3 regions of the Clostridium sp. C1 genome follow, and region 3 is predicted to be linked to each of the others. Evidence: predicted binding sites of a transcription regulator. Region 3 holds the regulator's gene; each other region holds the start of a gene.
What was found. The regulator HrcA, encoded in region 3, represses chaperone genes, less so after heat shock. The targets are predictions, from matches to a motif close to TGTTAGCACTCNNNNNNNNNGAGTGCTAACA.
Positions count from the first base shown of each region.

Region 1: a site for HrcA is predicted at 3,487-3,517, ahead of KEC48_RS02425 (co-chaperone GroES). Genes of this name have one in related genera too.
Region 2: a site for HrcA is predicted at 3,007-3,037, ahead of KEC48_RS10820 (Hsp20/alpha crystallin family protein). Genes of this name have one in related genera too.

Region 1 covers NZ_CP073631.1:471,982-482,677, forward strand. The annotation lists gene KEC48_RS02410 (M56 family metallopeptidase) at 1-1,033, shown strand, start outside; gene KEC48_RS02415 (hypothetical protein) at 1,023-1,556, shown strand; gene groL (chaperonin GroEL) at 1,581-3,200, opposite strand; gene KEC48_RS02425 (co-chaperone GroES) at 3,212-3,472, opposite strand; gene KEC48_RS02430 (DUF6440 family protein) at 3,659-3,853, shown strand; gene KEC48_RS02435 (VOC family protein) at 3,863-4,231, shown strand; gene KEC48_RS02440 (MBL fold metallo-hydrolase) at 4,261-4,929, opposite strand; gene KEC48_RS02445 (YebC/PmpR family DNA-binding transcriptional regulator) at 4,956-5,696, opposite strand; gene KEC48_RS02450 (aminoacetone oxidase family FAD-binding enzyme) at 5,815-6,972, shown strand; gene KEC48_RS02455 (FAD-dependent protein) at 6,956-8,506, shown strand; gene KEC48_RS02460 (ABC transporter ATP-binding protein) at 8,616-9,320, shown strand; gene KEC48_RS02465 (ABC transporter permease) at 9,314-10,696, shown strand, end outside.
Region 2 covers NZ_CP073631.1:2,011,258-2,021,953, forward strand. The annotation lists gene srtB (class B sortase) at 1-708, opposite strand, end outside; gene ychF (redox-regulated ATPase YchF) at 708-1,808, opposite strand; gene KEC48_RS10815 (putative heavy metal-binding protein) at 1,922-2,242, shown strand; gene KEC48_RS10820 (Hsp20/alpha crystallin family protein) at 2,441-2,884, opposite strand; gene KEC48_RS10825 (helix-turn-helix domain-containing protein) at 3,060-3,512, opposite strand; gene KEC48_RS10830 (hypothetical protein) at 4,109-4,591, shown strand; gene KEC48_RS10835 (hypothetical protein) at 4,696-5,382, opposite strand; gene KEC48_RS10840 (CocE/NonD family hydrolase) at 5,549-7,651, opposite strand; gene KEC48_RS16365 (hypothetical protein) at 7,666-7,788, opposite strand; gene KEC48_RS10845 (phosphatase PAP2 family protein) at 7,958-8,419, shown strand; gene KEC48_RS10850 (MarR family transcriptional regulator) at 8,471-8,893, shown strand; gene KEC48_RS10855 (DegV family protein) at 8,890-9,732, shown strand; gene KEC48_RS10860 (helix-turn-helix domain-containing protein) at 9,869-10,087, shown strand; gene KEC48_RS10865 (secondary thiamine-phosphate synthase enzyme YjbQ) at 10,178-10,579, opposite strand; gene KEC48_RS10870 (GNAT family N-acetyltransferase) at 10,590-10,696, opposite strand, start outside.
Region 3 covers NZ_CP073631.1:1,001,488-1,012,183, reverse strand. The annotation lists gene hemW (radical SAM family heme chaperone HemW) at 1-922, shown strand, start outside; gene hrcA (heat-inducible transcriptional repressor HrcA) at 1,027-2,058, shown strand; gene grpE (nucleotide exchange factor GrpE) at 2,069-2,617, shown strand; gene dnaK (molecular chaperone DnaK) at 2,638-4,458, shown strand; gene dnaJ (molecular chaperone DnaJ) at 4,508-5,632, shown strand; gene rpmB (50S ribosomal protein L28) at 5,726-5,911, opposite strand; gene KEC48_RS05500 (Asp23/Gls24 family envelope stress response protein) at 6,203-6,559, shown strand; gene KEC48_RS05495 (DAK2 domain-containing protein) at 6,572-8,233, shown strand; gene KEC48_RS05490 (GntR family transcriptional regulator) at 8,557-8,931, shown strand; gene KEC48_RS16425 (hypothetical protein) at 8,936-9,094, shown strand; gene KEC48_RS05485 (ABC transporter ATP-binding protein) at 9,091-9,789, shown strand; gene KEC48_RS05480 (ABC-2 transporter permease) at 9,790-10,392, shown strand.

The sequences.
Region 1 (10,696 bases), 530 kb from region 3:
CATATGTCTTTTATTGGCTCCTTTATCAATTGGATATTTCCATTCTTATACTTTAATAGGTAATCCTTATGAGCATGAAAGTTTTTCTTATCAGCTTTCTTTAGCTTCTGCAAGAATGATGGAATATCCAACAATAGCTGGTGCTATTGATACATATGCAAAAGGTATTGTTTCCAATGATGAACAGTTTTTATTATCAGTTTTACCACAACAGGATTATCATGATTTTCGATCTGTACTCAGTCAAAGACCTGATCCTGTTGTATCTAATCTCACTTATTATTTATATGATGTCATACATTTAGAAAAAATCAATGATGATGAATATCATGCAAAATTATGTTTCTATAATAAAAATGAAAACATTGATGAAAAAAATAATCGAGTGATAGCACATTATAACATCATTCCAATACAAATCAAAAAAGAGCGTGGCTGGAAAGTCAGACAAAATGGTCAAGTATTAACAGGGGATGCTACACATCTTAGAACATTTATGAATAGTGAAATTTATGATATTCCGATCTATAAAATTATATCATTGCCTTGTCAAAGTGGTAAAGTGACTGTGATTGTCAGAAACGGTTATCAGGTTTTTGGCAATGATATTATGAATACACCATCTCTCCATGCTTTTGAATTAAGACCACAAGCAAAATTCAATAGTGGTTACCAGTATTTAGAAGTCATATATCAAAATCAGCAATCTTTACATCATCAAGATGAAATAGAATATATATCTATGAATTTAAAAAATCTAAATGATCAAGACGAAGATATTCATTTTGAAAAACATGATAATTTTTCTGATTATGGGCTATATTATCAGTCTTCATCAAATGAAGAAACATTCTTTTTTGCAAAAGTAGAGAATCATACATTGGATAAAGAATATCGTTTTCAACATATATCTTATTATCATGAGTCAGATCGCATTCATTTACCAGAAACTTATGCTTTACAAATAGATATCAATGGAACAACAGAAATGATAAAAATAAACATGGAAGATGGTGAATGGTATGACATCTAAGTTGTATGTTGGTACATTATATCAGATTATATTTGGTTTTATTTTCATTTTTTTTGATATTCGTATTCAGACCATTCACTTTCTTCCTGATTGGATTGGTTATTATCTTTTTTATAAAGCAATTGATGGGATTGGAGAATATGAAGAAAGTGCAAAATTATTAAGACCTTTGATTATAATATTAGGAGTTTACAATGGGATTATATGGATTTTAATGATCATGAATGTTTCTGTAAAGAGTCTTGATGTATTGCAGTTATTCATGAATATTATTTCCATTTATATACAGTTTCAGTTATTGACGAATATTTCAAATATTGCTTTATCACATCATTTTGAAAATGAATCCAAGCGTTTAAACATATTAAGAATAATGAATGTTATTTCTGTAACATTCGTATCGTTTCCTGCTCATTGGGTTTTTATGCAGTATGTTCAAATCATCATCACATTATTTTATATTGTGATTGTCGTATTATTAATCTTGACTTTGATTGCATATGCAAAAAAAGAAAAGACGTAAAAAAAACTGGCATTTGCCAGTTTTTTAATACATTCCTCCAGGTGCCATTGGAGCAGGAGCAGGGTTTTCTTCTTTTATTGGAGCAACACCAGCTTCTGTTGTAATGAATAAAGCAGAAATACTTGCAGCATTCAATAAAGCACTACGAGTTACTTTTGTTGGATCGATGATACCTTTATCAAACATAGATACCCATTCTCCATCTTTTGCATCGAAACCTTGTCCATCTTCAACTTTCATTTGTTGTTCAACAATTTCATCACTGTTGAAACCAGCATTTTCTGCGATTTGTCCCATTGGAGCAAGTAATGCATCTAAGACAACTTTAATACCTTTTTGTTTATCAACGTTTGTATCTTTTAATTGATTCTTAAGGGCAACATAAGCATTCACTAATGTGACACCGCCACCCATAACAATACCTTCACTAACAGCAGCTTTTGTGGCATTTAAAGCATCTTCAATTCTTAATTTCTTTTCTTTTAATTCAGATTCAGTAGCTCCACCAACTTTAATAATTGCTACACCATTACTTAATTTACCTAATCTTTCAGCAAAATTTTTCTTATCATATTCTTGTTTTGCATTATTCATCTGTTCAGTGATTTCTTTCACACGTTGATCGATAGCAGCTTTATCACCAGCACCACCAATCATTGTTGTATGATCTTTTGTAATATGAATCTTTTTAGCAGAACCTAAATCAGTCATTTGCATATCTTTTAAATTCATATTTAAATCTTTACTATAGAATTTAGCATTTGTTAAAATGGCAATATCTTGTAAGATTTCTTTTTGATTATCACCAAAACCAGGAGCTTTTGTAGCTACAACATTAAATGTTCCTCTTAATTTATTAACAACTAATGTTGAAATGACTTCTTGTTCAAAATCATCAGCAATTAATAATAATGGTTTATTAGATTGCATCACTTGTTCTAGAATTGGTAAGATTTCTTGAACAGTATTGATTTTTTGATCTGTTACCATAATGAAAGGATTATCTAAATCAATAGTCATTTTTTCTCTATCTGATACCATATATGGAGAAACATAACCTTTATCATATTGCATACCTTCAGCAACTTCTAATTCAGTATCAAAGCTATTAGATTCATCAACACTGATAACACCATCTCTACCTACTTTTTCCATTGCTTGAGCAATATATTGACCAATTTCTTTATCTCCAGAAGAAATAGTTGCGACACTTTCAATATCATTGCTTGTTTCTACTTTATGAGATTTATCTAAAATATATTTAGCAACTTCCTTACTTGCATAATCAATACCTTCACGCATTAAAACAGGATTTGCACCTTTTTCAACAGCTTTTAAACCATTTTGAATCATACTTTGAGCTAAGATTGTTGCTGTTGTTGTTCCATCACCAGCTACATCATTTGTTTTATTAGCAACTTCATATACTAATTTTGCTCCCATGTTTTCAAAAGCATCTTCTAATTCAATTTCTTTAGCAATAGAAACACCATCATTCGTAATTAAAGGTGAACCATAACCTTTATCCAATACAACATTACGTCCTTTAGGACCAATTGTCACTTTTACAGCATCTGCTAAAGTATTGACACCATTTAACATAGCATCTCTTACATCTTTAGAAAAACGAATTTCTTTACTCATCTTAATTCCTCCTATTCAACAATAGCTAAAATATCTTCTTCTTCTAAAATCATATATTCATCGTCATTATCTTTAAACTTCGTTCCAGAATATTCTTTGAAAATAACTGTCATACCTTCTTTTAAATGATCATCACATTTAGGTCCAACAGCAACAACTGTTGCTTGATTACTAGCTTGTTCCTTTGGACTTGTTAAAATGATTCCACTGGCTGTCTGTGTTTCAGCCTTTTCTTTTTTTAATATCACATAATCATGTAATGGTTTTAACATTTGTATTCCTCCTTATTTAGCACTCATATATCTTGTTTGCTAACAACTATTATTATAGCATGATATATGAACTGAATATGAACTTTTAGCACTATGATTTTAAAAGTGCTAAAATCCTTAAAATATATGAAATAATATTTTTATTTAGACTTCTCTTTTGTTATAATTTAAAAAAAGGAGAAGATTATGGCAAAAAAATATGAGAGATTTATAAAAACTTATAGTTCAGAAAAAATACTTCAAACTTCTGAAATATGGGTTGATAAAGAAACAGGTGTGAATTATCTTTTTCATAGTAATTCCGTTGGTGCAGGACTGACAGTATTAGTTGATAGAGAAGGAAGACCTATTATTACAACGGTATTTCCAGATGAAGAATAGGAGGACGACATGAAAGCTGTATTTAATCATTGTAATATTAATGTTACAAACTTAGAAAAAAGTATCACATTTTATCAAAAAGCATTAGGACTTACTGTTGTCAGAGAAAAGGAAGCATCGGATGGAAGTTTTAAACTTGTTTATCTGACTGATTGTGAAGCCTCTTTTCAATTAGAATTGACATGGCTAAAAGATCATCCACAGGCTTATGAATTAGGTGAAAATGAAAGTCATATTTGTTTTGTTGTTGATGATTATGAAGCATATCATCAATTGCATCAAGACATGGGATGCATATGTTTTGAAAATGAAGCAATGGGACTTTATTTTATTCATGATCCTGATGATTACTGGCTGGAAATTGTACCACAAAAATGAGCAAAGAACCTTTGTGCAAAAGGTTCTTTTTATACGAGAATTTCAAATGTCTGATTTTGATGGATAACAGGCAGGATTTGAGCATGATAGGGATTGTCTAAATGCTCTTGTAATAGAAGTTTTGTTGTTTCATAGTGTCCAAAATAGTGAATTGGTAAAATGTATTTTGTTGGAACATGTCTTAAAAAAGCATTTAAGCCTAATAAATAGTCTTTTTCTTGACGAATATCCACAACAACACAAGCAAGATCAACTGGTTCTTTGATAGAACAGATTTCTTGGAGGTAAGTCTGTTTTTGATATATATTGTCTTGTTCTGGTTCACCTTCCCAATGCCACCAATGAAGATCACCAGCATGATATATTGTCTGATTTTCCACATGGACAAGAAAAGCACATCCTTCATCAGTAGAAAGCAGTGTGGAAATAGATAAATCATCTATTTGATAAGTTTGATGTATATCTACATAATATGCATCATATTTATGACGCAGTGTATTGGATAAAATATAAGTGATTTGAGGATGATGAATTTTAAAAATATGGGGATTATAATGATCATAATGACGATGAGAAACAAAAACATAAAGAGGTTTCTCTTGATTAAGGTGAAGTTCACCTTGATAATAATCAAATAAAAGCAAATGATTGTCTAACTCGATTAAACAACCACTATGATATAAATGTGTAACTTTCATATAAAAAAAGATAACATGCAAACATGTTATTCTTCTTCTCCATCATCATAATTTGAAACATTGTGATAAACTTCATCAACATCATCACAATCATTTAATAATCCCATTAATCTATCAAATAACATCATATCATCACCTTCAAGTTCAACATATTCTTGAGGTGTTGTTGTAATATCATCTACATCAAATTCAATATCTTCTTTAACAGCTTCAATAGCAGTTTTAATTTTATTTAAATCTGTTGGTTCACCAGTGATTTTAATACGTCCATCTTCTAATGTTGTAATGTCTTTAGCATCAACATCTCCCATCACTAATGCTTCTAATACTTCGTCTTCACTCATACCACTTAAAATAACTGTACTTTCAACATTATATAAATAAGCAACAGAACCTTCAGCTCCTAATTTAGATTTTGCTTTTGTAAATGCTGGACGAACTTGTGATATTGTACGATTGATATTATCTGTTAAACATTTCACGATTAATGTAGAATTACCTGGACCAAAACCTTCAAATTGAATAGGTTCATAATTTTCAGTCACACCACTTTTGACTTTATCAATAGCACGTTTAATAACATCAGCAGGAACTTGTTCTTTTTTTGCTTTGTCTACTAAACGTCTTAATGCTAAATTTCCATCTAATTCTGGTCCACCAGCTTTCGCTGTTAAATAAATTTCTTTTCCATATCGTGAATATAATTTTGCTTTTTTGGCAGCTGTTTTTGCCATTGCAACTTTACGCACTTCATGTGCTCTACCCATGATTAAACGCCTCCTTTAAAAATTCCTTTAGTATTATAAACATTTTTTAGTGATTTTTCAATAAAAAATGGTATAATCACTATATTTCATCATGAGAGATTAAAGAAAGGAGTCTGCCGTGAAAAAAATTGTTATTGTTGGAGCAGGAGCATCTGGTGTTTATTTATCACTTTTATTAAAACAACAAATGCCCCAAAATCAAATCATAGTTTTAGAACAAAATAAATCCCCATTAAAAAAATTATTAGCTACAGGAAATGGAAGATGTAATCTATCCAACAAAAAAATGCATTCACAATATTATCAAAGCGATCAACTCAAAATGGTTCAATCAATTATTCAAGATTTTGATATGGTTGAACAAATGCAAAAAATAGGACTCTATTGTGTTTATCAAGGTGATTTGCTTTATCCTAAAAGTGAACAGGCATTGTCTGTGAGAAACGTTTTCATGCAGCGTAGTGAAGAAGCTGGGGTTGTCTTTCAATATGAACAGGAAGTTTTACAAATTCAACGACAAAAGCATCAATATCTCATCAAAACAAATTCTCAAAATATTATCGCTGATGTTATTGTATTGGCGATGGGAAGTGAAGCAGGGAAACTTTCTGGAATGAATACATCACGTTATGAGATTTTAAAACAAATGCATTTAAAAGTAGTTGAACCAGTGCCTTCGCTTGTGCAATTTTATACATCTCCTGTCTTCAAATCTTTAAAAGGTGTAAGAGTTAAAGGAACATTTTCGTTAGTTGAAAATGAAAAATGTATCCATCAGGAAAAAGGAGAATTATTATTTACTGATTATGGTGTTAGTGGAATTGCAGTGATGCAATTATCGTCTTTTTATCAAAAACATCATCATTATCAATTATATATTGATTTTTTTGATGAATTAAGCCACAATCAGTTATGTCAATTATTGTCTAAACAATCTTCTTTATTTTTAGAAGGATTGATGAATCATAAGATTGCCAAAGCATTTCAAAAATATCAGTATCTTTCAATAGACCAGCTTGTATCATTATTGAAGCATTATCCATTAGAAATCAAAGGAATCAGAGAAGCTTCTTATGCCCAAGTTATGAAAGGAGGTCTATCTTTAAAGGAAGTAACAGAAGATTTGGAATTGAAACAATATCCATGTATTTATGCAATGGGAGAAATTTTGAATGTTGCAGGAATGTGTGGGGGTTATAATTTACATTTTGCTTTTGCCAGTGCTTATCGTGTTGCAAAAGCAATAGAAAGGAATGTCTATGTTAAGAATTCATAATTTAAAAGTAAAACTTGGTGAAAAACGTTATGCAAAAATCATTTCTCAAAGTTTAAATGTTCGTGAAAAAGAAATTCAAAATGTTTCGCTTGTCAAACAATCTTTGGATGCCAGAAGACAAAATGTCCATTGGATTTGTAGTTTTGATTTTACTGTTTCCAATGAAGAACAGTTTTTAAAAAGATTTCCTCAGCTTCAAAAAGTACAACCTTATCAATATCAGTATTTACCATCAAATGATCAAAAAGTCATGATTGTCGGTAGTGGTCCAGCCGGACTGTTTTGTGCCTATGTTTTGGCTATGAGTGGTCAAAAGGTCACAGTGATAGAAAGAGGACAGGAAATTGAAAAACGTGAAAAAGCGGTTCAAGATTTGCTTGAACATGGTCTATTACATAGTGAAAGCAATATTGCTTTTGGAGAAGGTGGTGCAGGAACTTTTTCAGACGGGAAATTGACAACAGGTGTAAAAAATAAGCGTATTCGTTATATTTTAGAAACATTTGTAAAGTTTGGAGCACCAGAGGATATTTTATATCTGCATAAGCCACATATTGGAACAGATTATTTACGACAGGTTGTTCAAAATATGCGTAAGTTTTTAGTGTCGAAAGGTGTCACTTTCTTATTTGAAACAAAAATGATTGATTTTCAAAAAACAGAAAGTGGTTATCAGATAACAGTTTTACAAAATTATCAAAAGAAGATTTTGAATAGTGATTTACTTGTTTTAGCCATTGGACATAGTGCCAGAGATACATATGAAATGCTATATCAAAAAGGTATCCCTCTCCAACAAAAGCCTTTTGCTGTAGGAGTTCGTATTGAACAATCGCAACAGAAAATCAATCAGATTCAATACAAGAAAAGTGCCTCATCACCATATTTAAAGGCGGCCAGTTATAAGTTGGCTGTGCAAAGTGGAAAAAGAGGTGTTTATACATTTTGTATGTGTCCCGGTGGTGTTGTTGTACCATCACATCATGAAGAACAGACACTTTGTGTCAATGGGATGAGTTATTATGCCAGAGATGGTCAAAATGCCAATAGTGCCATTCTGGTTACAGTATCAACGGATGATTTTGAAAGTTCCCATCCATTAGCTGGTATTGCCTTTCAAAGAGAACTTGAACATAAGGCTTTTGAATTGGGTGGGAGCAATAACTTTGCACCAGTACAAAGAGTGCAGGATTATTTACATCATGAAGTGAATCCCTTAGGTCAAATTATTCCAACTTATCGTCCGGGTTATCGTGTATGTGATTTGAATGAACTGTTCCCTGATTTTATCAATCAGGCACTGCATGATGGTCTTATTCAAATGAATCAAAAAATGCATGGATTTATAGATGAAGATACAATCATCACAGGTATTGAAGCCAGAAGTAGTGCACCTGTTCGTATTTTAAGAGATGCTTCTTATCAATCATGGGAAGGTTTATATCCAATAGGAGAAGGAGCTGGATATGCTGGAGGAATTATGTCATCAGCTATTGATGGAATCATGTGTGCAGAACAGATTTTAAAAAAATAGGAAGGAATTGTCTTTAATTCCTTTTTATTATGTAAATTTTTGTTATTGTGATGACATTGTTTTTTTTTGGATGAAAATATGTTACACTTATAAAAAGGGTGGTATCAATATGAGTGCTTTAATTGAATTTAAAAATATTGTTAAAAGTTATACGATGGGGGATATAACGATCAATGCCAGTGATGGGGTTAATTTTATTGTGAATAGAGGGGAATTTGTCGTCATTGTTGGGGCTTCTGGAGCTGGAAAGACGACTATTTTAAATTTACTGGGAGGAATGGATTCACCAACCAGTGGTTCTATTCTTGTTGATGGCGAAAATATTGCTTTATATGATGAAAAGAAATTAACAGAATATCGCCGTAATGATATAGGGTTTGTATTTCAGTTTTATAACCTTGTACAAAACTTAACGGCTTTAGAAAATGTCGAATTAGCATCACAGATTTCTCAAAAACCTTTGGATGCCAGAAATGTTTTAGAGCGTGTTGGTTTAGCTGATCGAATGATGAACTTTCCTGCACAATTATCTGGTGGGGAACAACAACGTGTTGCCATAGCAAGAGCGATTGCTAAAAATCCAAAACTTTTGTTATGTGATGAACCAACTGGAGCATTGGATTATCAGACGGGGAAGGCAATTTTATCTTTATTAAGGGAAATGTGTGATACTTATCAGATGACAGTCATTGTGATTACTCATAACTCTGCTTTAGCACCGATGGCAGATCGTGTGATTCATTTAAAAAATGGAAAGGTCAATGGGGTTGAAATCAATGAAAACCCACAACCAATCGAGGAAATTGAATGGTAAAAAGAAAGAAAAAAGCTTATTGGAAAAATCTCAGAAAAACAATTTTAACATCTAAAGCAAGATTTTTTTCCATTTTTGCGATTGTATTTTTAGGTGCGGCTTTTTTTGCAGGGTTAAGAAATACACCGGGAACAATGACTCAATCAATGGATCATTACTTGGACAAACACCATTATGCTGATTTAACATATATGGCATCATTAGGTTTTTCCAAAGATGATATTAGTGAAATTCAAAATATATCAGGTATTGAAGATATTCAATATGGTTATCAATTTGATGCTTTGATTCATCATAATGATTCACTGGCAGGAGTTACTGTTTACGCCAGTGAACAATATGATCAAGATATGCTTAATCAACCTTATCTGGTTGATGGGCGTTATCCTCAAAAAGACAATGAATGTGTCATTGATGAAGAAATGCTGGCAGAAGATTATCAGATTGGTGACGAGATTTCTATTCATAATGATCAAGGTGAAAAGACTTTTAAAATCGTTGGTGTTGTGAATGATGTTCGTTATATTGCTATTACGGATCGTGGAACGAATGCTTTGGGTGATGGAACGAATGCTGGATATATTGAAATTTTAAATGAAAACAATGATTTTTTAGCTATGCCAGAAGATCTTTATGAATTACGTGATGAAGATATTTTATATAATCAGATTTCTGTCTGTGTAAAGGGAGCTAAAGAATATAATGTTTTCAGTGAGGCATATGATGATTATATTGAAGATGTGAATACAAAAATAAAAAGTACTTTATCATTAAAAATGAGTCGCTTGTATGAAGATTTGACAAGTGATGCCAAAACAAAATTAGATGAAGCCCAAAAAGAATATGATGAAGGTTATCAGACATATAGTGATTCTAAAGATTTGTTTGATGAAAAGATATTAGAGGCTAAAATTCAATTAACGAATGCGAAAATCACATTGGCTACAAAAGAAGCTGAATATTTAAAAGCTCAATCAACAGCATCTTCACAAATTCAAGACATGTTAGAAACAATTGAAAGTACGAGTGAGGAGTTAAAAGGGAATTTAGAAAGTTTACAAAAAGAACTTGAGAATTATCAAAATGAAAATACTGAAAATATTTCTCCAGAAGTGCAAAAATCAATAGCTAGTTTAGAAAAAATGGGAGATATTCTTAAAAATGCATCTTCCTCATTAGATGGATTGACGCAATTGAATGAAGCTTCTATTGCGATTGAAAAGGCTAAGCTTGAAATTCAACAACAAGAAAATCAATTGACTTTAGAAGAACTGAAAACAAATAATGAATTAGAAAAAGCTCAAGACAAATTAGATCAGGCAAAATCGCAGTTAGATGAAGCCAGAGATCAAGTGGATCAGATTCCTAAAGGAAGG
Region 2 (10,696 bases), 1.0 Mb from region 3:
TTTTAACTGTCCATAAACAACATATCTATTTTCAGTTCCAGTATAACATGTACTTAACATAATCATATTGACTTGTTTTTCACTGACATTTTGATAAACAGAAGCTTCACTCTTGACTTGATTCATATATTTTTGATAATCAATACCTTTTTGATATAAATCACTTCTTGAATCAATGACCGCAGAAGCTACACCTTGATAAATATTAATACTTCCATCTGGTAAGTAAATATAAATATTTTGGTGTTCATTAAAATAATCTTTTTCTACGAAGTATCTTAAATCATGAAAACGAGAACCATTTTTCATATTATGTCCATAGATAATTGTATTATCATCACTAAAATTTCTTGAATTGATTTCATCAATAAAAAGATTTCCTGCCGTATTTGCTTTCATATATAAGTCAGTACGCAAATATGTATCATTATTTTCCCCCTTAAGAATAGGCTCATCAATCTTTGTATCTGGAATATATAACCATCCTATCACATCTGAATTGATATTTTGAAGTTCTTCAAAATTAATAACACGTTTTAATGGATCATTTTCATCTTCTTGAGGTTCTTCTACATATTTTGTAATAAGTTCTGTACTCTCTTTTTCAATAGTATAATAATTATAGAATATCTTTCCCAATTGAAAAGCTGAAAAAAGAAAAACACATATACAAACAACAAGTAATATTCTTCTAATAATCTTTTTCATTAAACATTAAACTTGAAGAACATAATATCACCATCATGCCCTACATATTGTTTTCCTTCCTGACGAATTTTTCCAGCTTCTCTTAAAGCATGTTCACTACCATATTCCATTAAATCATCATAGCTATATGTTTCTGCTTTAATAAATCCTCTTTGGAAATCAGTATGAATAATTCCCGCCATTTCTGGTGCCAACATCCCTTTTTTAAATGTCCAGGCTCTCACTTCATCTGCTCCAACGGTAAAGAAAGTATTTAAACCTAACAAAGCATAGGCTTCTTTAATTAACTTATCTAACCCACTTTCATCAATACCTAAATCATCTAAAAACATCTGTTTTTCTTCTTTATCTAAACCAACAAGTTCACTTTCAATCTTGGCACAGATAGGAACAACATCACAGTTTTCTTTTTCAGCATATTCTTTTAATTGAACATAATAAGGATTACTTTCTGGATTTTCTAAATCTTCTTCTCCAAGATTAGCTACATAAATTAAAGGCTTCATTGTCAATAATGTGTATTGTTTAACAATATCCATTTCCTCTTTAGAAAAAGATAATACTCTCGCTGGTTTTCCAGCTTCTAAAGTTTCTTTTAAAGGTTCTAAAACTTCCATTTCAGCCTTTGCTTCTTTATCACCAGATTTAGCTTTCTTTTCAATTTTACCAATACGCTTTTCCACTGTTTCCAAATCAGCAAAAATCAATTCTAAATTGATTGTTTCCACATCTCTAACAGGATCTACATCCCCATCTACATGAGTAATATCTTTATCTCTAAAACAACGAACAACTTCACAAATTGCATCTGTTTCACGAATGTTTGCTAAAAACTTATTTCCTAAACCTTCTCCACGACTTGCCCCTTTGACCAAACCTGCAATATCAGTAAATTCAAATGTTGTAGGAATTGTCTTTTTAGGATTAAAAATCTTTGTTAATTCATCTAAACGATAATCAGGAACTTCCACAACACCTACATTAGGATCAATTGTCGCAAATGGATAGTTTGCTGCTTCAACCTGTGCATTTGTAATTGCATTAAATAATGTTGACTTACCCACATTAGGAAGTCCAACAATTCCGGCTGTTAATGCCATCTTTTCATCACTCCTTAACTCCATTCCATTTTAGCGAAAAATTATTAAAAAGGCAATTCTTATTCATATCTTTTCCAAACAAATATGATATATTAAAGTTAGGAGGCGAGAATATGATTTTAACAACAACTCCTTCTGTTGAAGGAAAAGAAATTATGGAATACAAAGGAATTGTTTTTGGTGAGGTCATTTCTGGTATTAATTTTATCAAAGACTTCACAGCTGGTTTATCTAATATCTTTGGTGGCAGATCAGCAACATATGAAAATGAACTTTTGGAAGCCAGAGAAAAAGCATTACAGGAATTAGAAGAACGTGCTCGTGAAAAAGGGGCAAATGCTGTAGTGGGTATTGATGTTGATTATGAAGTTTTAGGTGCTGATAATGGCATGTTGATGGTGACTGTTTCTGGAACTGCTGTGATTGTCAGATAACCAAAAAGATTCCTTTCGTTTTGAAGGAATCTTTTTATTTATAGAAAGTGGTTGCCCACTTGGTTATCAGTATAAAGAATGTTAAATGTGGAGAGAAAACCTGATAACTGCTTATAATATATAAACTTTTTTTCTTATCTACTATCTCATTACCTAAAGTTTTGATTAAGAATAAGTAAAGCAGGGATTTTTCCCTGCTTAGTCAATCATGATTGTGTTGTTGTTTTCAATAGCTTTCATATCCTGTTTTGGAATTGAAATTCTTAAAACACCATCTTCAAATTTTGCTTTAATATCACTCTGTGGAACACTTTCTCCTACATAGAAGCTTCGACTCATGCTTCCTGCATATCTTTCCTGTCGGATATATTGTCCATCTTTATTCTTTTCATCTTTATTCAAGTTCTTCTTAGCTGAGATTGTCAAATATCCTTGTTCAAATGTCAATTCCACATCCTCTTTCTTAAAGCCTGGAAGATCGACATCCAATTCATATGTTCCTTCTGTTTCACGTACATCTGTTTTCATCATATTTCTTGAATGTTTTCCATATAATGGATTCTTCTTTCCAAAGAATTCCTTATCTAAATCATCAAACCAATCATCAAATAAACTTTCTCCAAAAATACTAGGCATTAACATAAATATCACCTCTTGAAAAACAATTCTAAGCATTGTTAGAGAATGAACAATGTTTGATATGAGAAGTAAGGATTGCCTTTTTTATTCTCTTTCCTTATTTCTATTTATATTATAGTCCTCTATTTTAGCAGAGTCAAGTCTAGAGTGCTAAAAACATTTTTTCACATAATTGACATCATTTGTTCCAGCTTTTATAAGCATTGTATAAAATATCTTTAAGAACAAGCATGGCATCTTGTTTTGTGTAGCCATATTCATCTTTTATTTCATCAAACATTTTTGTAATTCGAAATGCATAATTTGCTGTATTAACTTCACTTTGATATTGAAGAAGTATGGGATATTTCTTACCCCACGCATTTGTCCAATTCACTTTTTCATTGATTTTATCATCACTCTTTTCAATCATTTCTTCTATTTCTTGTAAATCAACATCAAATTCAATGAGTTCATCAAGCGAAACATTATAGAGTTTTGCCATCTTTTTTGATTGATAAATATCTGGAATGGTTTCATTTGTTTCCCATTTTGATATAGTTTGCCTACTTACCCCAATCTTTTGGGCAACTTCTTCTTGTGATAATCCTCTTTTCTTCCTTGCATGAAATAAACTATTTCCTAAATTCATTGTACAATCCTCCTTGTCTTTTGATAATTCCATTATAAAAATGTTCCAAGAAAAACACCACCAACTTTGATAACCAATATCGCACGAGAATTTAACAATTTAACAAATTTTATTCATTCTTTATCATTTTTTATATCTCTATAGCTATGATTTCACTGAAATATAACAAGATTTATTAGAATGATTATTTAAAAAATGCTTATATTCTTTTTATGATTAATAATTTTGAGTTTTCAAAAATATTATGGCTTAAGCCCCTAATGCATACTGCATATCAACATTGCCTTGATCGTTACATAAAATGAATCCAAGCCGCATAGTTTAACAAATGATTATCCACAATCAACTAATCCTTCAATATTAATTTTTCTTATTATCCCTCTATTTAAAATAAGAGTATCTTACTAATTAAAAAATACATAAACCAATACAAAAAGAATAAACTATTATTAATGGATATACATTAACCTTTTCTACCGGCATGTTAATATATATATGAAAAAATGATCGGTATGGAAACCTCAAAAAACCATATCCATTAAAAATCAAAGGGCGATTAATCCCCTTTATGATTTCATAGAAACGAAGATGAACATATGGTTGAACAAACTTCTTTTAAAATAAGAGTAAAAGAAATCACAATAACTGAATCAAAGAAATATAAGGAAGTTTTTGTCACCCATCTATATCTCATTCGTTCTAAAGATTTCAAGAAAAAATTACTATATTCTTGCAGCAAAAAAGATAATTTTCTCCATCTTAGTGGAATAAATGTAAATTTATCCGCCGCTTCATTTTTGATAAATGCTATGATGGAACACTTATTGGACTTTAATTTTCATAAAAAAGGAAAATATGAAAATAGTATTAAGGGTTCTGTGAGAAAGAAGATTAAATCATTAAAAAGAGTAAGTACCTTATTTCAAGAAGATATTTTAATTGAAGAAGATTTCAAAAAAATAAAATTATATATGCCATTGCCACCACGAATAAAAAGATTACATTTGGATTCTAAATACTTCTTTAATCTTCTCATAACAATTATTACTAACGTTTTGAGGACTTCAAAATATGATTAGATAAAATTTTTTAGTTTATAAGTAAGCAACAAAATGGATTTAAAATGTTTCTGACATTTTCAAAAATGATTGATAACGAAATAATCTATGCAGCTTCCATATTCTTATATAATATGATCAACATGTCGTAAAAGGTAAGCATCCATATCATCAAATCCTTCCATACTTCTACGAAGAATAATCTTTTTATTTCTTATATAGATGATTATCTTTTGACATTCTTCCCAGCCATATAAATTTTTAGTTTTTCTTACAACTTTCTCTATTTCACTTAAAGGAAATGAATAAGTTTTCCCTATCATTGATCTCACTGTCATTTCATCCCCTTTTGTTTTCACAAGAAATCTACATATAGAAATTCCCCATAAGATAAATGGACTTATAAAAATAAAAGCACCAATACTCAAAATAAATAGGAACATAGCACTTACAACATCTAATACTGCAACTAAAATAATTGAAGCAATCATTGACAATAAAATAACAGCAATAAAAATAAGATTGTTTTTTGCCCAATAGACTTCTGTTGAAAGCTCAAGTTCTTTTTCAAACATAACTTTATTATCATGGTCAAAAAATAATACTTTTATATCATAATCCCTGCCATATTGCGTTGCCTTGTAAATCAGTTGAACTCTATCTTCATCAGTGACTTCTCCTTGATGTTTTAACCAGCAAATAGAATCAGCCACTGCGTAAAAACCATTTAAACATACTTCACCATCAAATCTTGCGATATTGCCACTATCATCTTCAACTTGTATATAACTTTTTGTTCCAGTGATTTTCATAATATCCCATCTCCATATTATTTACATTATATCAATTCTCAATTTTTGCTTCAATAAAACTATCAGAAAGTCATAAAAAGGAACGTTTTGCGTTCCCCTTTTATTAATTCATTCTATTTTAAATGATAGTAGTATTTGATAGATAAATCATTTATGAGTGACTTTTTTAAAAATCATCTTGAATATATTCTATATAAGATATATAAGGTGCTCCCCAATAAATCCTTATATTTGCTTTTCTTTTTTCTATACCGTTAAATCCTTCTTTCGTATTTGTATTAGGGAAAATGAAATTTTCTGCGCTAGAAGTTATCGTTAAGCGAATTCTATGACCTTTTTGAAAAGTATTAGATATTTTTGTAGTCTGTATTTCAATAGGATAAACAACATCACTTTGAAGAAATTTTGGTTGTTCAAAACCATCTCGATATTTTAAATCTAGCACACCATCTGCCAATTTTATTGAATTTCCCAAAGGATCAACATCACAGATTCTCACAACAATATCTGTATCAGGGCAATCACAGGAAACATATAGTTTGACTTTAAAATCTCCAGTCATTGTGATGGGATGATCTAAAATATCTGTAGAAAAAGTAAGAACATCTTTTCTTTTTTCTTCATGAATGTAATTTTCTGGAACTTCCAGTTCATTCTCTGATACATCAATGATGTGCTTTGCAGGATTATCAGGATCATAACAATACATACTCCAGCCATTTTTGAAAGGTTGATTTTCAATCAAATGTCCACTTCCACATGTCAAAGTATTTCCATTGGCTTTGTCATCAGAATCTTGTAGATAGAGCTTCACTCTATGATTTGAAACAGGCCATGTTGTAGCAGTTTTCCATCTATTTTCATGTAACGTATAATATTCAACTGGTGCTCCTTCTTCGATACCATTGTGAACCCCTTTCACAAATCGGTCTAACCACAACATACATTGTAAATCAATATCATATCTTAAAGCATTCTCTCCCATATAAACATGATGTAAGTCATATTCAGCATTCCCGTTATGTTTCCATGCTCCTATGATGGCTTTCCATGTTTTCGGTTTCCATGATTTAACTAAACGTAGAGCCTGTGTTGTTCCCATACCATTATCATCAAACCAACCAGATATAATAAGAGCAGGGACTTGATAACCACCACTTCTTTTTTCCCAATCCATTGTATTCCAAAAATCATCCATATTCTCATGTTTTAACCAGCGATCAAGAAAATCAATAGGCTTCCCTAAAGCCACTTCAGGAATTTTAGAAATAGGTCGTATTTTCATTAAATAATCCCAATCCTGAGTCATGTTCTCTGGTAAAAATGTTTTTTGTGCCATCGCAAATGCCCATGCCAACATACCAGAATTGAAACATCCTCCACGTCTTGGTATGTCCACAAAAGCACTTCCCGAGCACATAAAACTAACAATAGCTTGAAGATGCACATTTTGGCTACATAAAGCTGCCCATTGTACATAACCTAAATAAGAAGCTCCTATCATTCCTACACAACCATCACTCCAGCTTTGTGAAGCAATCCAATTCAGTGTATCATTAGCATCTTCTACTTCATAGTACGATGGCATCCATTCGCCTTGACTTTCTTCTCTACCACGAACATCTTGTATAACAACTGCATATCCTCTTTGAACAAATCGCCAATATTGAAAATAACTTTGTTTCTTTCCATAAGGAGTACGAACGAGTATCGTTGGGAATTGACTCTGATTTTTATTTACTGGCAAATAGACATCAGTTGCTAGAGAGATATGATCTTTTGTTTGTACATCAAATGTTTTTGCTTTTTGAACAGGAAAAACATTGACTTTTGAATAAGTCAAATCTTCCCATTGTTTTAATATCGTCCTTTTTTCATATCCATTTTTTACTAATATACAAACCATATCCCTTGCTGCCATCAAAACAGCATATATACCTGTTTGATCAAAACATAAATCCATTGGATAGAGTTTATGTCTTTGAATATAGACATTATGTTCTTTTAATTGAAACTGTTCGTTCCATGATGTTTGAAACTGTTTTGCACCACTAAAAATCTTTTCTTCATAATCTTTTTTTCGCTTAAAAAAAGACAAAATATCTCGATGACATATTTTTTTCAAGTTTTCACTTTCAGATTCGCTAAATAACGTCTTTTCTTGCCATTTTCCTGAATAGACATCAAGCTTTGAAATCATGATTTTTTCATCTTCTTGAAAAAACTTATCATATAAAATGCCAGACACATAAAAGTTCCATTGTTCCATAAACACCATCCCCTTTAATAAAAATATAATTCATTTTCATCTCTAAAATAATAGATAATCTTATGTATATTTATTTCTTTAATTAATAATATTCTATTCTTAACAAGATAAACTGTCAATAAAATACAATTTTCCATTAATATGTTGATTCTTCATTTCTTTATCCATTAAAATAAGAGCTTGTATCTATTTTTTTATTTTCAATGATTAATAAGAATACAACAACAGATTTTATTTGTTTTCATCACATATTTTAGATATAATGGTAAAGAAAGGGTGAGCAATTTGGAGCATTTCTATCAATCAATGTTAGCCTATATAAGACAACGTCCTCGTTTAGAAAAAACCATTCTTTTTCTAACAGAATACTGTCCTTATATTACTTTCATTATCTATCCATGTGTATTGATCAACTTATGGTTAACGCATAATCCTCACTTTATAGAAGCGATATTAAGACCATGTATTGCTTTTATTATTGTGACGATTTTTAGAAAAATAGTGAATCGCCCTCGTCCTTATGACCACATGGATATCAAACCCTTAAAAGGACATAAACATGGTGAATCATTTCCCAGTCGCCATAGTGTCAGTGCCTGTATTATTGCATTGATTTGTTTTTATGCGAATACATATATTGGTATCTTTGCTTGTATAATCGCAATCATTGTGAGTCTTACTCGTATTTTCAGTGGAGTGCATCATATCAGTGATGTTTTTGCAGCAATTATTATTGCAATTCTATGTTTTATAATTGACTTTCATTAAAAATAATTTATACTATACTTAAAATATTTTAAGTATTTATAAGGAGGTCTTATGCTCAGTCAAGAATTTCAAGCTGTTTATAATATTTTTAAAATGAATTTTTATGCATCTATGTGTGCAGCATCTAAAGAGCTTACGATGCAAGAAGCATTTAGCTTAGATATTATCTATATGTTAGGTGAACCTACTATTTTAGAGTATGCAAAATATATGGGGATTTCACAACCCAATGCAACGTATAAAATCAATCAATTGGTTGATAAAGGATATTTAATTAAAACGGTCAGTCAAGAGGATAAGCGTTCTTATCATTTAAAAGTCACAGCGAAGTTTTTAGAGTTTTATCGTGAAAATGACCGTTATATTAAGAGTGCTTTAAGAAAGATTGAAAAACTTTTCAGCAAAGAAGAAATTAAATCCTTAGAAAAAATGCTTCATACAATTAGAATCTTGATGACGGAGGAAAAAAAATGATTAAAATTATTACTGATTCTACTTCAGATATTGATTTAGAATACGCTAAAGAATTAAACATTGAAGTCGTTCCATTAAAAGTTATTATCGATGGAAAAGAATATAAAGATCGCATTGATTTACAACCTGATCAATTTTATGATTTGTTAGTGAATAGTGATACATTACCTTCAACATCACAACCTTCACCACAAGATTTTGCTGATCTTTATGAAACAGCAAAAGATAACAAGGATAGTGTTATTGTGATAACATTATCTAGCACAATTAGCGGAACATATCAAAGTGCTAATCTTGCTAAAGACTTAGTAGAATATGATGATATTTACGTCATTGATAGCTTAGGAACAACACAAATGCAACGTTTACTTGTTTTAAAAGCTGTCGCTTTAAGAGATGAAGGAATGGTAGCTCAGGATATTTATACATTCTTAGAAGAATATAAGCATCGTATTCGTCTATATGCCTTTGTGGATACTTTGGAATATTTATACAAAGGTGGGCGTTTATCCAAAACAGCTGCTACAGCTGGAACACTTTTGAAATTTAAACCTATTATAGGTTTTGATGATGGAAAATTAGAAATGTTTGCTAAGGCAAGAGGAGCACAAAAAGCAACTGCAAAAATTATAGACTTGATTCAACAAAATGGTGAAATGGACTTAAATGAACCTATCTGTATTGGTTATAATGGTTCAACTGATGGTTTAGATAAGTTTGAAAATACATTAAGAGAAGCTTTCCATTTTGGTGAAACTTTACATGGTGTTATTGGTCCAGTCATTGGAACACATGCGGGACCTGGAGCTCGTTTAATTACTTATGTTGTGAAAAAATAATGTTTAAAAGAAATTGATGATAACATACTATATGTATGATCATCAATTTTTTATTTTTTGAAAGCACTTTTTTATACTCAATATATTAAGCCTAGTCAACGTTTTGACTATGCTAAAGTTGAATTGGGTGATAAATATGATTAGTTATAAACCATTGTATGAAACAATGTATAAACAAGGCATTACAGAGTATGCTCTCATCTATAAAGAAGGAATTTCTGCTAATACAATGTATAGAATTAAACAAGGGAAAGCCATCACAACCAAAACAATTGACACCCTTTGTTTTATATTACACTGTCGTGTAGAAGATATTATTCAATATGTTGAAAATTTAAAAAAAGATGTATGCTGATTGTCATACATCTTTGATTACAACGTAAGTTTTCACTCTTTTATCCAATGAAATATTTATTCAATTCACTTTAGATCAACAATATGCCTTTTATCCTGCTATTATTTTGACATAAAATGTCCTTTTTCGTGGTCCATCAAACTCACATAAATAAATACCTTGCCATGTTCCTAATATGATTCTTCCTTGATGAATAATAAAAGTTTGACTGGCATTAAAAATTGTTGATTTCATATGAGCATGGGAATTTCCTTCAAAATGATGATAATCTGAATGATACGTTGGAAAAGCACGTTCAAAACCTGCCAGCATATCTCTTACAACATCCGGATCAGCATTTTCATTGACTGTAATTCCTGCTGTTGTATGTGGCGTATAAACAACAACTATACCTTCTTGTATTTGAGATTGTTGAACATCTTTTTTGACTGTTGCTGTGATGTCATGCATTTCCATACGTTTTGAAAATTGATAATGATGTGTTACTAACATAAAATCACCTCTATAGATCTTTGATATACCATTTATCACAGGCATAATGGGGTCCTTTGATAAGTGGTTGATCTAACAGTTGAAAACCATTTTTAAGATAAAAACGATTGGCTGCAA
Region 3 (10,696 bases):
ACCCACAGCACTGACTTATGAACAATTACAATATTTATTTGAACTCTTAAAACCTTATGCCCGTCATTGTCAGGAATGGAGTATGGAGATGAACCCAGAAACAATGAGTCATGAAAAATTAGAGTTATGTGTGCAAAATGGAGTGAATCGTTTGAGTATAGGTGTTCAGACATTTCATGATCATTTATTAAAAAAGATTGGACGTGTTCATACTTGTGAACAGGTGAAATCTTTTATTTTAGAGGCACAAAATAAAGGTGTTCAGGATATCAATATTGATTTAATGTATGGTTTGCCAGAACAGACGATTCAAGATGTTTGTGAAGATATTGATGAACTGGTAAAGTTAAAGGTTGGACATGTGTCTTATTATTCATTGATTTTGGAAGATCATACGATTTTAAAAAATGAACATTATCAGCCATTAGATGATGAAGAAGATGCCAAGATATATGCATTGATTAGAGAAAGATTACAACAGCATGGCTATCATCAATATGAAGTGAGTAATTTTTATGCATATAAACCTTCATTACATAATCTTGTGTATTGGCATTATGAAGATTATGATGGGATTGGGGTTTCGGCACATTCTTTAAAAAATGGACACAGATATGAAAATACCAAATCATTGACTCGTTATTTAGAACATCATTATTTGGAAAATGATATCACTTTAACAAAGAGTGATCAGTTATTTGAAAAAATAATGATGGGACTGCGTTTGAATGAAGGTATATCTATTTCACACATCAATCAATTATATGGAATTGATTTTCAAAAGCGATATCATCATGTAATTGAAAAATATCAAAAGATGAATTTATTAGAAATAGATAATGGGTATTTAAAAACAACATCATTAGGGATCAATTATTTAAATAGTATATTAGTAGATTTTTTGGAAGATGAACAGACTTAGTCTGTTTTTCTTTATTTATTAGCACAAAAGTGTTGACAGTGCTAAAAAGATGAGTATAATGTAATTAGCACAGAGGTAAAAGGAGTGCTAAAGGAGGTTGAGATATGCTGACAGCTAGACAGTTACTGATTCTAAAATGTATAGTTGAGGAGTTCGTAGAAACGGCTGAACCAGTAGGATCAAAAACCTTGATGACGAAGTATCAGCTTCCTTATTCAAGTGCGACAATTAGAAATGAAATGTCATTTCTTGAAGAACATGGTTATCTTGAAAAGACACATACATCTTCGGGGCGTGTTCCTTCAACCAAAGGATATCGTTTTTATGTCGATACATTGATGCAGCCTAGTGTAGATGATGAAGTCAAGAATCAAGTGTCCACACTTTTAGGAAATCGTCATCGTTCGTTAAATGAGATTATTAAAGAAAGCTGTCAAATTTTAAGTCAGCTTACCCATTTAACAACAGTGGCTTTGGGTCCTAATGCCATTTATGAACATTTGCAGAATATTACACTTGTTCCATTATCAGAACATACTGTCACAGCAATTATTGTGACAGATAAAGGACATGTTGAAAATCGTAATTTCAATATTAAAAATAATGCCTATATGGAAGATTTAACAAGTTGTGTGAATGTCATGAATGAGTTATTAGATGGAACACCTATTAATCAAGTGGCTTTTCGATTAGAAAGAGATGTCAAACCTATATTGAGTGCAAGAATTAAAGAACATGAAGTTTTGTTTAATGCTTTTTTAGAGGCGTTTATGAAATTTGCAAACAATAATGTTTATTTCTCTGGTAAAGAAAATTTATTGTATCAGCCTGAATATAATGATGTGAATAAATTACGTCGTTTAGTCAGTGCTTTTGAAAATTCTCAATCATGGAAAAGTCTGGAACCAATCGCATTGGAAGATGGTGTCACAGTGAGAATTGGAAGTGATTCACCAATTCAGGATTTAAATGATGTATCAGTTATATCAGCTTCATTTAAAACAGGGAATGAGTCTAAAGGATCTATTTCAGTCATTGGGCCTACACGTATGCCTTATGAAAAAGTCGTTTCTTTAGTTGAGTATATTTCAAAGAGCTTGGAAGAAGTTCTAAGTAATCAAGAAGATGATGAATAGAGGTGAAATAATGGCAAAAGAAAAGGAAACTACACAGGAAGAAGTTAAAGAAGAACAGGAAGTTGTAGAGGAAACTCAAGAAAAGGAAGAACAAAAAGAAGAAAGCTTAGAAAATCAGATGAAAAAGCTGGAAGAAGAAGTGAATACTTGGAAAACGGATTATTATAAAGTTTTTGCGGATATGGAAAATTTGAAAAGACGTTTAGAAAAGGAACATCAAAATTCTTTAAAATTTATGATGCAGTCATTTATCGAAGAATTGCTTCCAGTTGTTGATAATTTTGAGCGTTCTTTAAATGTTCAAAATCCTAGTGAAGAAGTTCAGACATTTTTAAAAGGATATCAAATGATCTTTGATCAATTGATGGCTATTTTAAAGAAAAATGGTGTAGAAGTGATTGAAGCTCAGGGTAAAGAATTTGACCCTAATCTACATCAGGCAGTGATGACAACACAGGATGATCAATATGGTCATAATATTGTTGTTGAGGAGCTTCAAAAAGGTTACAAATTGAAAGATCGCGTTATTCGTGCATCTTTAGTTAAAGTGAATGAATAAAAAATAGGAGGATGATCGTTATGGGTAATAAAATTATTGGTATTGATTTAGGAACAACAAATTCATGTGTCAGTGTAATGGAAAATGGAGAAGCAAAAGTTATTGCGAACCCTGAAGGTTCAAGAACAACTCCATCTGTTGTTGCCTTTAAAAATGGAGAAATTATTGTTGGTGAAGCTGCAAAACGTCAAGCTGTAACGAACAAAGAAACTGTTATGTCAATTAAAAGACATATGGGTACAAGTTACAAAGAACATGTCAATGGAAAAGACTATACACCTCAAGAAATTTCAGCTATGATTTTACAAAACTTAAAAGCAACTGCTGAAGCTTATTTAGGTGAACCAGTCAATCGTGCTGTTATCACAGTTCCAGCATATTTCAATGATGCACAACGTCAAGCAACAAAAGATGCAGGAAAAATTGCTGGTCTAGAAGTAGAACGTATTATTAATGAACCAACTGCTGCAGCTTTAGCATTTGGTGTTGACAAATTAGATAAAGAACAAAAAGTATTAGTATATGACTTAGGTGGAGGAACATTTGACGTTTCTATCCTTGATTTAGCAGATGGTATGTTTGAAGTTTTAGCTACTGCTGGAGATAACCATTTAGGTGGGGATGACTTTGACCAAGCTATCATGAACTGGATTGTTGCTGAATTTAAAAAAGAACAAGGTGTTGACTTAAGCGCTGATAAAATGGCTATGCAACGTGTTAAAGAAGCTGCTGAAAAAGCGAAAAAAGATGTATCTGGTATGATGCAGACTCAAATCTCATTACCATTTATTTCTGCTGGTCCAGCTGGTCCATTACATCTTGAATTAACATTAACAAGAGCTAAATTTGATGAATTAACACATGATTTGGTTATGCGTACAGAAGGACCTGTAAGACAGGCATTAAGTGATGCAGGTATGTCACCAAATGATATTGATCAAGTTTTATTAGTTGGTGGTTCTACTCGTATTGTTGCTGTACAAGAATCAGTAAAGAGATTACTTGGAAAAGAACCTAACAAATCAGTAAACCCTGATGAAGTTGTTTCTATGGGTGCTGCAATCCAAGGTGGAGTTATTGCTGGAGATGTTAAAGACATTGTCTTATTGGATGTTACACCATTATCATTAGGTATTGAAACAATGGGTGGAGTCATGACTGTCTTAATCGAAAGAAATACAACAATCCCAACAACAAAATCACAAATTTTCTCTACTGCTGCTGATAATCAGCCAGCTGTTGATATCAACGTATTACAAGGTGAAAGAACAATGGCTAAGGATAATAAACAATTAGGTTTATTTAAATTAGATGGTATTGAACCTGCACCTAGAGGAGTTCCTCAAATTGAAGTCACTTTCAGCATTGATGTTAATGGTATTGTTAATGTTAAAGCAAAAGATATGAAAACACAAAAAGAACAATCTATCACTATTCAAAACTCAACTGGTTTAAGTGATGAAGAAATTGATAGAATGGTTAAAGAAGCTGAAGCAAATAAAGCTGATGACGAAAAGAAACGTAAAGATATTGAAACAAGAAATAAAGCTGAACAAATGATTAATGAAATTGATAAAGCTTTAGCTGAACAAGGAGATAAGATCGATGCTAATCAAAAATCTCAGGCAACTGCTTTAAGAGATGAATTGAAGAAAGCATTAGATGATAATGATATGGCTACACTTGAATCAAAAATGAGTGAATTAGAACAAATGGCTCAACAAATGGCAGCATATCAATATCAACAACAATCACAAGGAGCTAACCCAACAGGTAATGCTTCAAATACAGCAACAAATGATGATGACGTTGTTGATGCAGACTTTACAGAAAAAAATTAACATAAAGCCAAGGCTTTGCCTTGGTTTTATCTAGTCAAGAGGTGAGATTATGGCTGAAAAGAGAGATTATTATGAAGTGCTTGGTGTGTCAAAAAATGCCAGTGCTGATGAAATCAAAAGAGCTTATCGAAAAATGGCTAAAAAATATCACCCTGATGTCAATAAGGAACCTGGAGCTGAAGAAAAATTTAAAGAAGTTCAGGAAGCCTATGATGTTTTGTCAGATGACAATAAAAAAGCTGCCTATGATCGTTATGGTCATGCTGCATTTGATCAAACTGGTGGATTCGGTGGTGGAGCCGGAGGTTTTGGTGGCTTTGGTGGCTTTGAAGATGTTGACTTAGGAGATATTTTTGGTTCATTCTTTGGTGGTGGAGGATCACGTCAAAGAAAGAGTGGTCCAATGCGTGGTGAAGATCGTTTTGTACAATTGGAAATCGACTTCATGGATGCGATTAAAGGAAAGAAAACAGAAATTAAGATCAATTATGATGAACAATGTTCACATTGTCATGGAACAGGTGCAAAAACACCAAATGATTATCAGACATGTTCACGCTGTGGAGGAACAGGAACAATCCGTACACAGCAACGTTCTCCATTTGGAACATTTGTTAATCAAACAACATGTCCAGACTGTCATGGAACAGGAAAAGTTGTTAAAGAAAAATGTCCACATTGTCATGGAAATGGATATGTCAATAAAAATATAACAGTTGAATTAAATATACCTGCTGGTATCAATACACATCAACAGTTACGTGTTCAAGGAAAAGGTCATCGTGGTACAAATGGAGGACCAAATGGTGACTTATATGTCGAAATTTATGTTAGACCACATCAACACTTCCAGCGTGATGGCAAAAACATTTATATTTCCATTCCAATTTCAGCAGTTGATGCAACGCTTGGTTGTGACGTAGATGTACCAACAGTTTATGGAGATGTGACATTAAAAGTCCCAGAAGGAACACAACCCGGAACAACATTACGTTTAAAAGGTAAAGGTGTTAAAGACTTACGTAGTGATAATTATGGAGATCAGTATGTTAAGATTGATGTAAAAATTCCTACAAAATTATCTCGTGAGGAAAAAGAACTTTATCATAAATTAAAAAAAGCCACAAAAAAAGAATCAATCTTTGATCAATTCAAAAAAGGCTTTAGAAGATAGTCCAAACTATCTTCTTTTTTTGTATAAAATAAGATTGAAAACATATGATTAAATATATAAAAAAAGCATCCCACTAGGATGCAATCTTTATCATTAAGCACTCTTTCTAAGACTTCTTAATTCTCTTGCTGAAATTTTTACTTTTTTTGGTTTACCATTGACTAAAATAGTAGCTTTTTGTAAGTTAACATTCCATTTTCTCTTAGTTGCATTTAATGCATGAGAACGAGAATTACCAGACATAGGTCCTTTTCCGCTCACTTCACATTTTCTAGCCATTATATTCACCATCCTTTACAAAGTGTCTTTCACATACCTAAGTATAATATCATTAATAAAAAGAAAATGCAAATACTTTTTCATATAAAAATAAAAAAATATTGTATTTGAACATTTTTATAATATCTGAAAAAGATGAATATTTCAATATTTTTTTAAATTTTATTTACAAGAGAATATAAGTGGGTTATAATGCGTATGCATTGCCATGAAATAATTGTCAATAATTTAAAAATGAGATATAATATAGGTAACTATTTATAAATTTATGATAAGAACGGAGGAATAGTTATGATAACGAAAACAACTGATTTAGGAGATATTCATCTTTCATTAGATGTTGTTGCAAGTATTACTGGGGGTGCTGCAACAGAATGTTATGGTGTTGTTGGAATGGCAAGCCAAAAGATTATGAAAGATGGTTTTTATGATCTTTTGGGTAAAGATAATTATGCTAAAGGGATTGTCGTAGAAGATGGGGAAACAGGAATCATTTTAAATGTTTATATTATCGTTGGATATGGAGTGAAAATTTCTGAAGTTGTTTATGAAGTACAAAAGAAAGTGAAATATGTATTAGAAACAACTTTAGATATTGATATTGAAGCAGTGAATGTGTTTGTACAAAGCATTCGTGTGACAGATTAGTGGAGGGTTAACATGAGAATCATTGATGGTAAACTGTTTAAAGAGATGGTTATAACTGGAGCAACTGTTTTGCATAATAACCATCCAGAGATTGATGCATTGAACGTCTTTCCTGTACCAGATGGAGATACAGGAACAAATATGTCTTTGACATTTAGTTCTGGTGCAAGTGAAATTGAAAAATTAGATTCTAACGATATATATGAAATTTCAAAGAAGTTATCTAAAGGTTTATTGATGGGAGCAAGAGGAAATTCTGGTGTTATTCTTTCACAAATCTTTAGAGGAATTTCTATGGCTTTTGAAGGGAAAAAACAAGTAGATGCTGTAGAATTAGCACAAGCTTTACAAAATGGAGCTAAAGTTGCTTATAAGGCTGTTATGCGTCCAGTTGAAGGGACAATTTTAACAGTTATTAGAGAATCAAGTGAAGCTGTTGTTCAATATGCGAAACCGGGAATGGAGATTGAAGATGTTTTTTCTTACTTTGTTAAAGAAGCTGAAGAATCACTGGAAAGAACACCAGAACTTTTACCTGTACTCAAAGAAGTTGGTGTAGTTGATAGTGGTGGAGCTGGACTATTGTTAATTATGACAGGATTTATGGCAGCTCTTGCAGGAGAAGAAATTGAACGAGTAGATATTAAAGGAGAAGCTGCAAAAGAAGCACTTGTTGATGTAGAATCAGATAGTGAAGAAGCTTATGGTTATTGTACAGAGTTCATCTTACGATTGGATCCAGCAAAAATCAAAGTCTTTAAAGAAGAAAATTTAAGAAATGAATTAGAAAGATTGCCTGGAAACAGTATTGTTGTGGTTCAGGATGAAGATATTGTTAAAGTTCATGTGCATACATTAAAACCGGGTAATGCTTTAAATACAGCTCAAAGATATGGTGAATTTGTTAAGTTAAAGATTGAAAATATGCAGGAACAGCATAATTCTATCTTAGAAGCTAATAATACACCTGCTGCCAATGCTAAAGCAACTTTGACTGCACCTAAAGAAGAACCAAAAGAAGTTTCTATTATTAGTGTGGCTGCTGGTAAAGGTATCAAAGATATGTTCTTAGAATTACATTGTGACTATGTTGTCAGTGGTGGACAGACAATGAATCCATCTGCCGAAGATATCGTTCAAGCGATTAGAGATGTCAACGCTAAACATGTGATTATTTTACCTAATAATTCAAATATTGTGATGACAGCACAACAGGCAGCGATTATATTAGAAGATGAAGTAGATGTCAAAGTTGTACCTTCTAAAACTATACCACAAGGATTATCAGCATGTATTATGTTTAATCCGGAAGTATCTTTAGAAGATAATCTTGCTGAAATGAATGATGCGATTGCTCATGTCAAAACAGGACAGGTCACATTTGCAATTAAAGATACAAATATTGATGGTGTTGATATTAAAGCTAATCAATATATGGCATTATGTGAAAAAGATATTGTTGCTTGTGTTCCTAATAAAGTGGATGCATTAAAGGAAACTTTAAACAATTTGGTTGATGATGATTCTGAAATTATTACATTAATCTATGGCGAAGATGTTACAGAAGATGAAGTTCAAGAAATTGAAGATTATGTAGAAGATCATTTTGAAGCTGAAATAGAATGTGTAGATGGTCAACAACCAGTATATTCATTTATCGTAGGTGTTGAATAAATAAAATTAAGAGCAAACGAATTAACGTTTTGTTCTTTTTTTTACAGTGATTTTTATGTGTATTCTAGATAATGAAAATGATATACGATTATTTATAACGATTTTATAGATAAATGAAATTTTATTAAAATATAAATGCATTTATAAAATCTTTTTTTGTTTTATTCGAATAAATCATGTTGTATTGCCTTTGGAAAAATTGTTTATTAGCTATTAATAATAAAGAATAATTTGAGATTATTTAAAAAGATATTGACATCTGTATATGATAGTATTATGTACTTGTAATAGTAATACAGTATAATACAAAAGGATGTGATTGAATGGAAATATTTATTAATAATCATGCAAGTGTTCCCATCTATGAGCAGATTTCATCACAAATAAAAGCTTTAATCATGAGTGGAGAGTTAAAAGCAGGTGAAGCACTTCCTTCTATTCGAGGATTAGCTAAATCATTGCATATTAGTGTTTTAACAGTGCAAAAAGCATACGATACACTTCAGTCAGATGGTTTTATTGAAACCACAGCTGGAAAAGGTTGCTTTGTGTCAGCTCAAAATCAAGATTTCTATTTAGAAGAACAACAAAAAAGAATTGAAGAACATTTGACTGAAGCGATAGAAATAGCAAAAGTTAGTGGAATCAAACTTGAACAACTACAGTCTTTATTATCTTTGTTATATGAGGAGGATTAAGATTATGGAGAAATTAGCATTAAAACTTGATGGTGTTACAAAACATTATAAGGACTTTACTTTAGATAATATTTCTTTTCATGTGCCTGAAGGAAGTATCGTAGGTTTAATTGGTGAAATGGGGCAGGAAAAAGTACAACGATTCATTCGATATTGGGTTTGACAAATATAGAAAGTGGAACAATCACAATGTTAGGAAGTTCTAACATTGATGAAGTTTCTAAAGATGAAATTGGTGTTGTTTTTGATGGTAATAATTATCCTGATGAACTCAATCCAAAGCAGTTAGGAAAAGTTTTTGCGAATATTTATAAAACATGGGATATGAACACATATGAAAAAATGTTAGTCAAATTTCAATTGCCAATGAATAAAAAAATCAAGAATTTTTCTAAAGGAATGAAGATGAAATATTCTATATCTGTAGCTTTTTCACATCATTCAAAATTACTGGTTCTTGATGAAGCCACAAGTGGTTTGGATCCAATTGTGAGAGATGAGATATTGGATATGTTATTAGACTTTATTCAAGATGAAGAACATTCTGTTTTGATTTCATCTCATATTACAAGTGATTTAGAAAAAGTAGCTGATTATATTGTATTTATTCATGAAGGTAAGATTATTTTTTCAAAACCTAAAGATGAACTGTTAGAAAAATATGGTATTATGAAATGTGGTGCGGCTCAATTTGATGCATTGGATAAGGAAGATATGATTGCATATAGAAAACAAGATTATGAATGGCAGGTATTGGTTGCTGATAGACAGAAAGCTGAAAAGAAATATCCAAAAGCAATGGTTATACCAGCCAATATTGATGAAATTATGTTGATGTATGTAAAGGGGGCTTGTTAAATGAAAGGCTTATTATTAAAAGATTATTACATTGTCAAAAATAGTTTATTGATTTTAACGGTTGTATTTATCATTATTGGAGCAAGTCTATCTCATCTTTCAACACCATGGGTATTAACGGTACTGGCAACAGTCTTATTAGGAATGATTGTAACAACGACAATTACTTTAGATAAAACATCTAGATGGATTAAAACAGTTCTTACAACAAGGATTTCTAGAAGAACTTATGTTGATAGTAAATATATTTCTTATTTAGGAATAAGTTTAATTGGATTGGTTTTTGGAATTGTTTTTGGATATATTGCTTCAACTGTCATTGGTTCAAACAATGATGGAGTGATGATATTTGTTTGTATTAGTGTTGCCATGGCTTTACTTGCTGGTGGAATCATTTTACCGTTCTATTTTCTTACTGATGAAACAAAAAGTATTCTAGGCTCAATTATTTCTTATCCTGTGTCTGCAGGTATATTCATTGGATTGTTCCTTCTTTTAGGAAATCATTTATCAACATATCTTATTGTTTTAACTGTATCCCTTGTTGTTTATATCATATCTTGGATTTTGACAAAAAAGGTATTGTTGATAAGAGATTTGTGATGTTGTTATTAATTTGATGAAAAAACTGTACTTTATAAAGGTACAGTTTTTTCATATATAAATAATGAGTTTCAATATCTATATTTTCATATGAATTTTAATTCATTGACATAAAATTTTTATTCAATTAAGATTGAAATTGAGGAAGATCTTGTTCAGAATCAAGATATGCTTAATGAACCAGTTTTAACAAGATTGGCATAAAAATAATGCTCATATTATTATTGGATGGATATTACAGGAAGGTAGATAAAATTATTACTTTATCTATCTTATTTTCATTATCAAAAGTTTAGTACTCTAT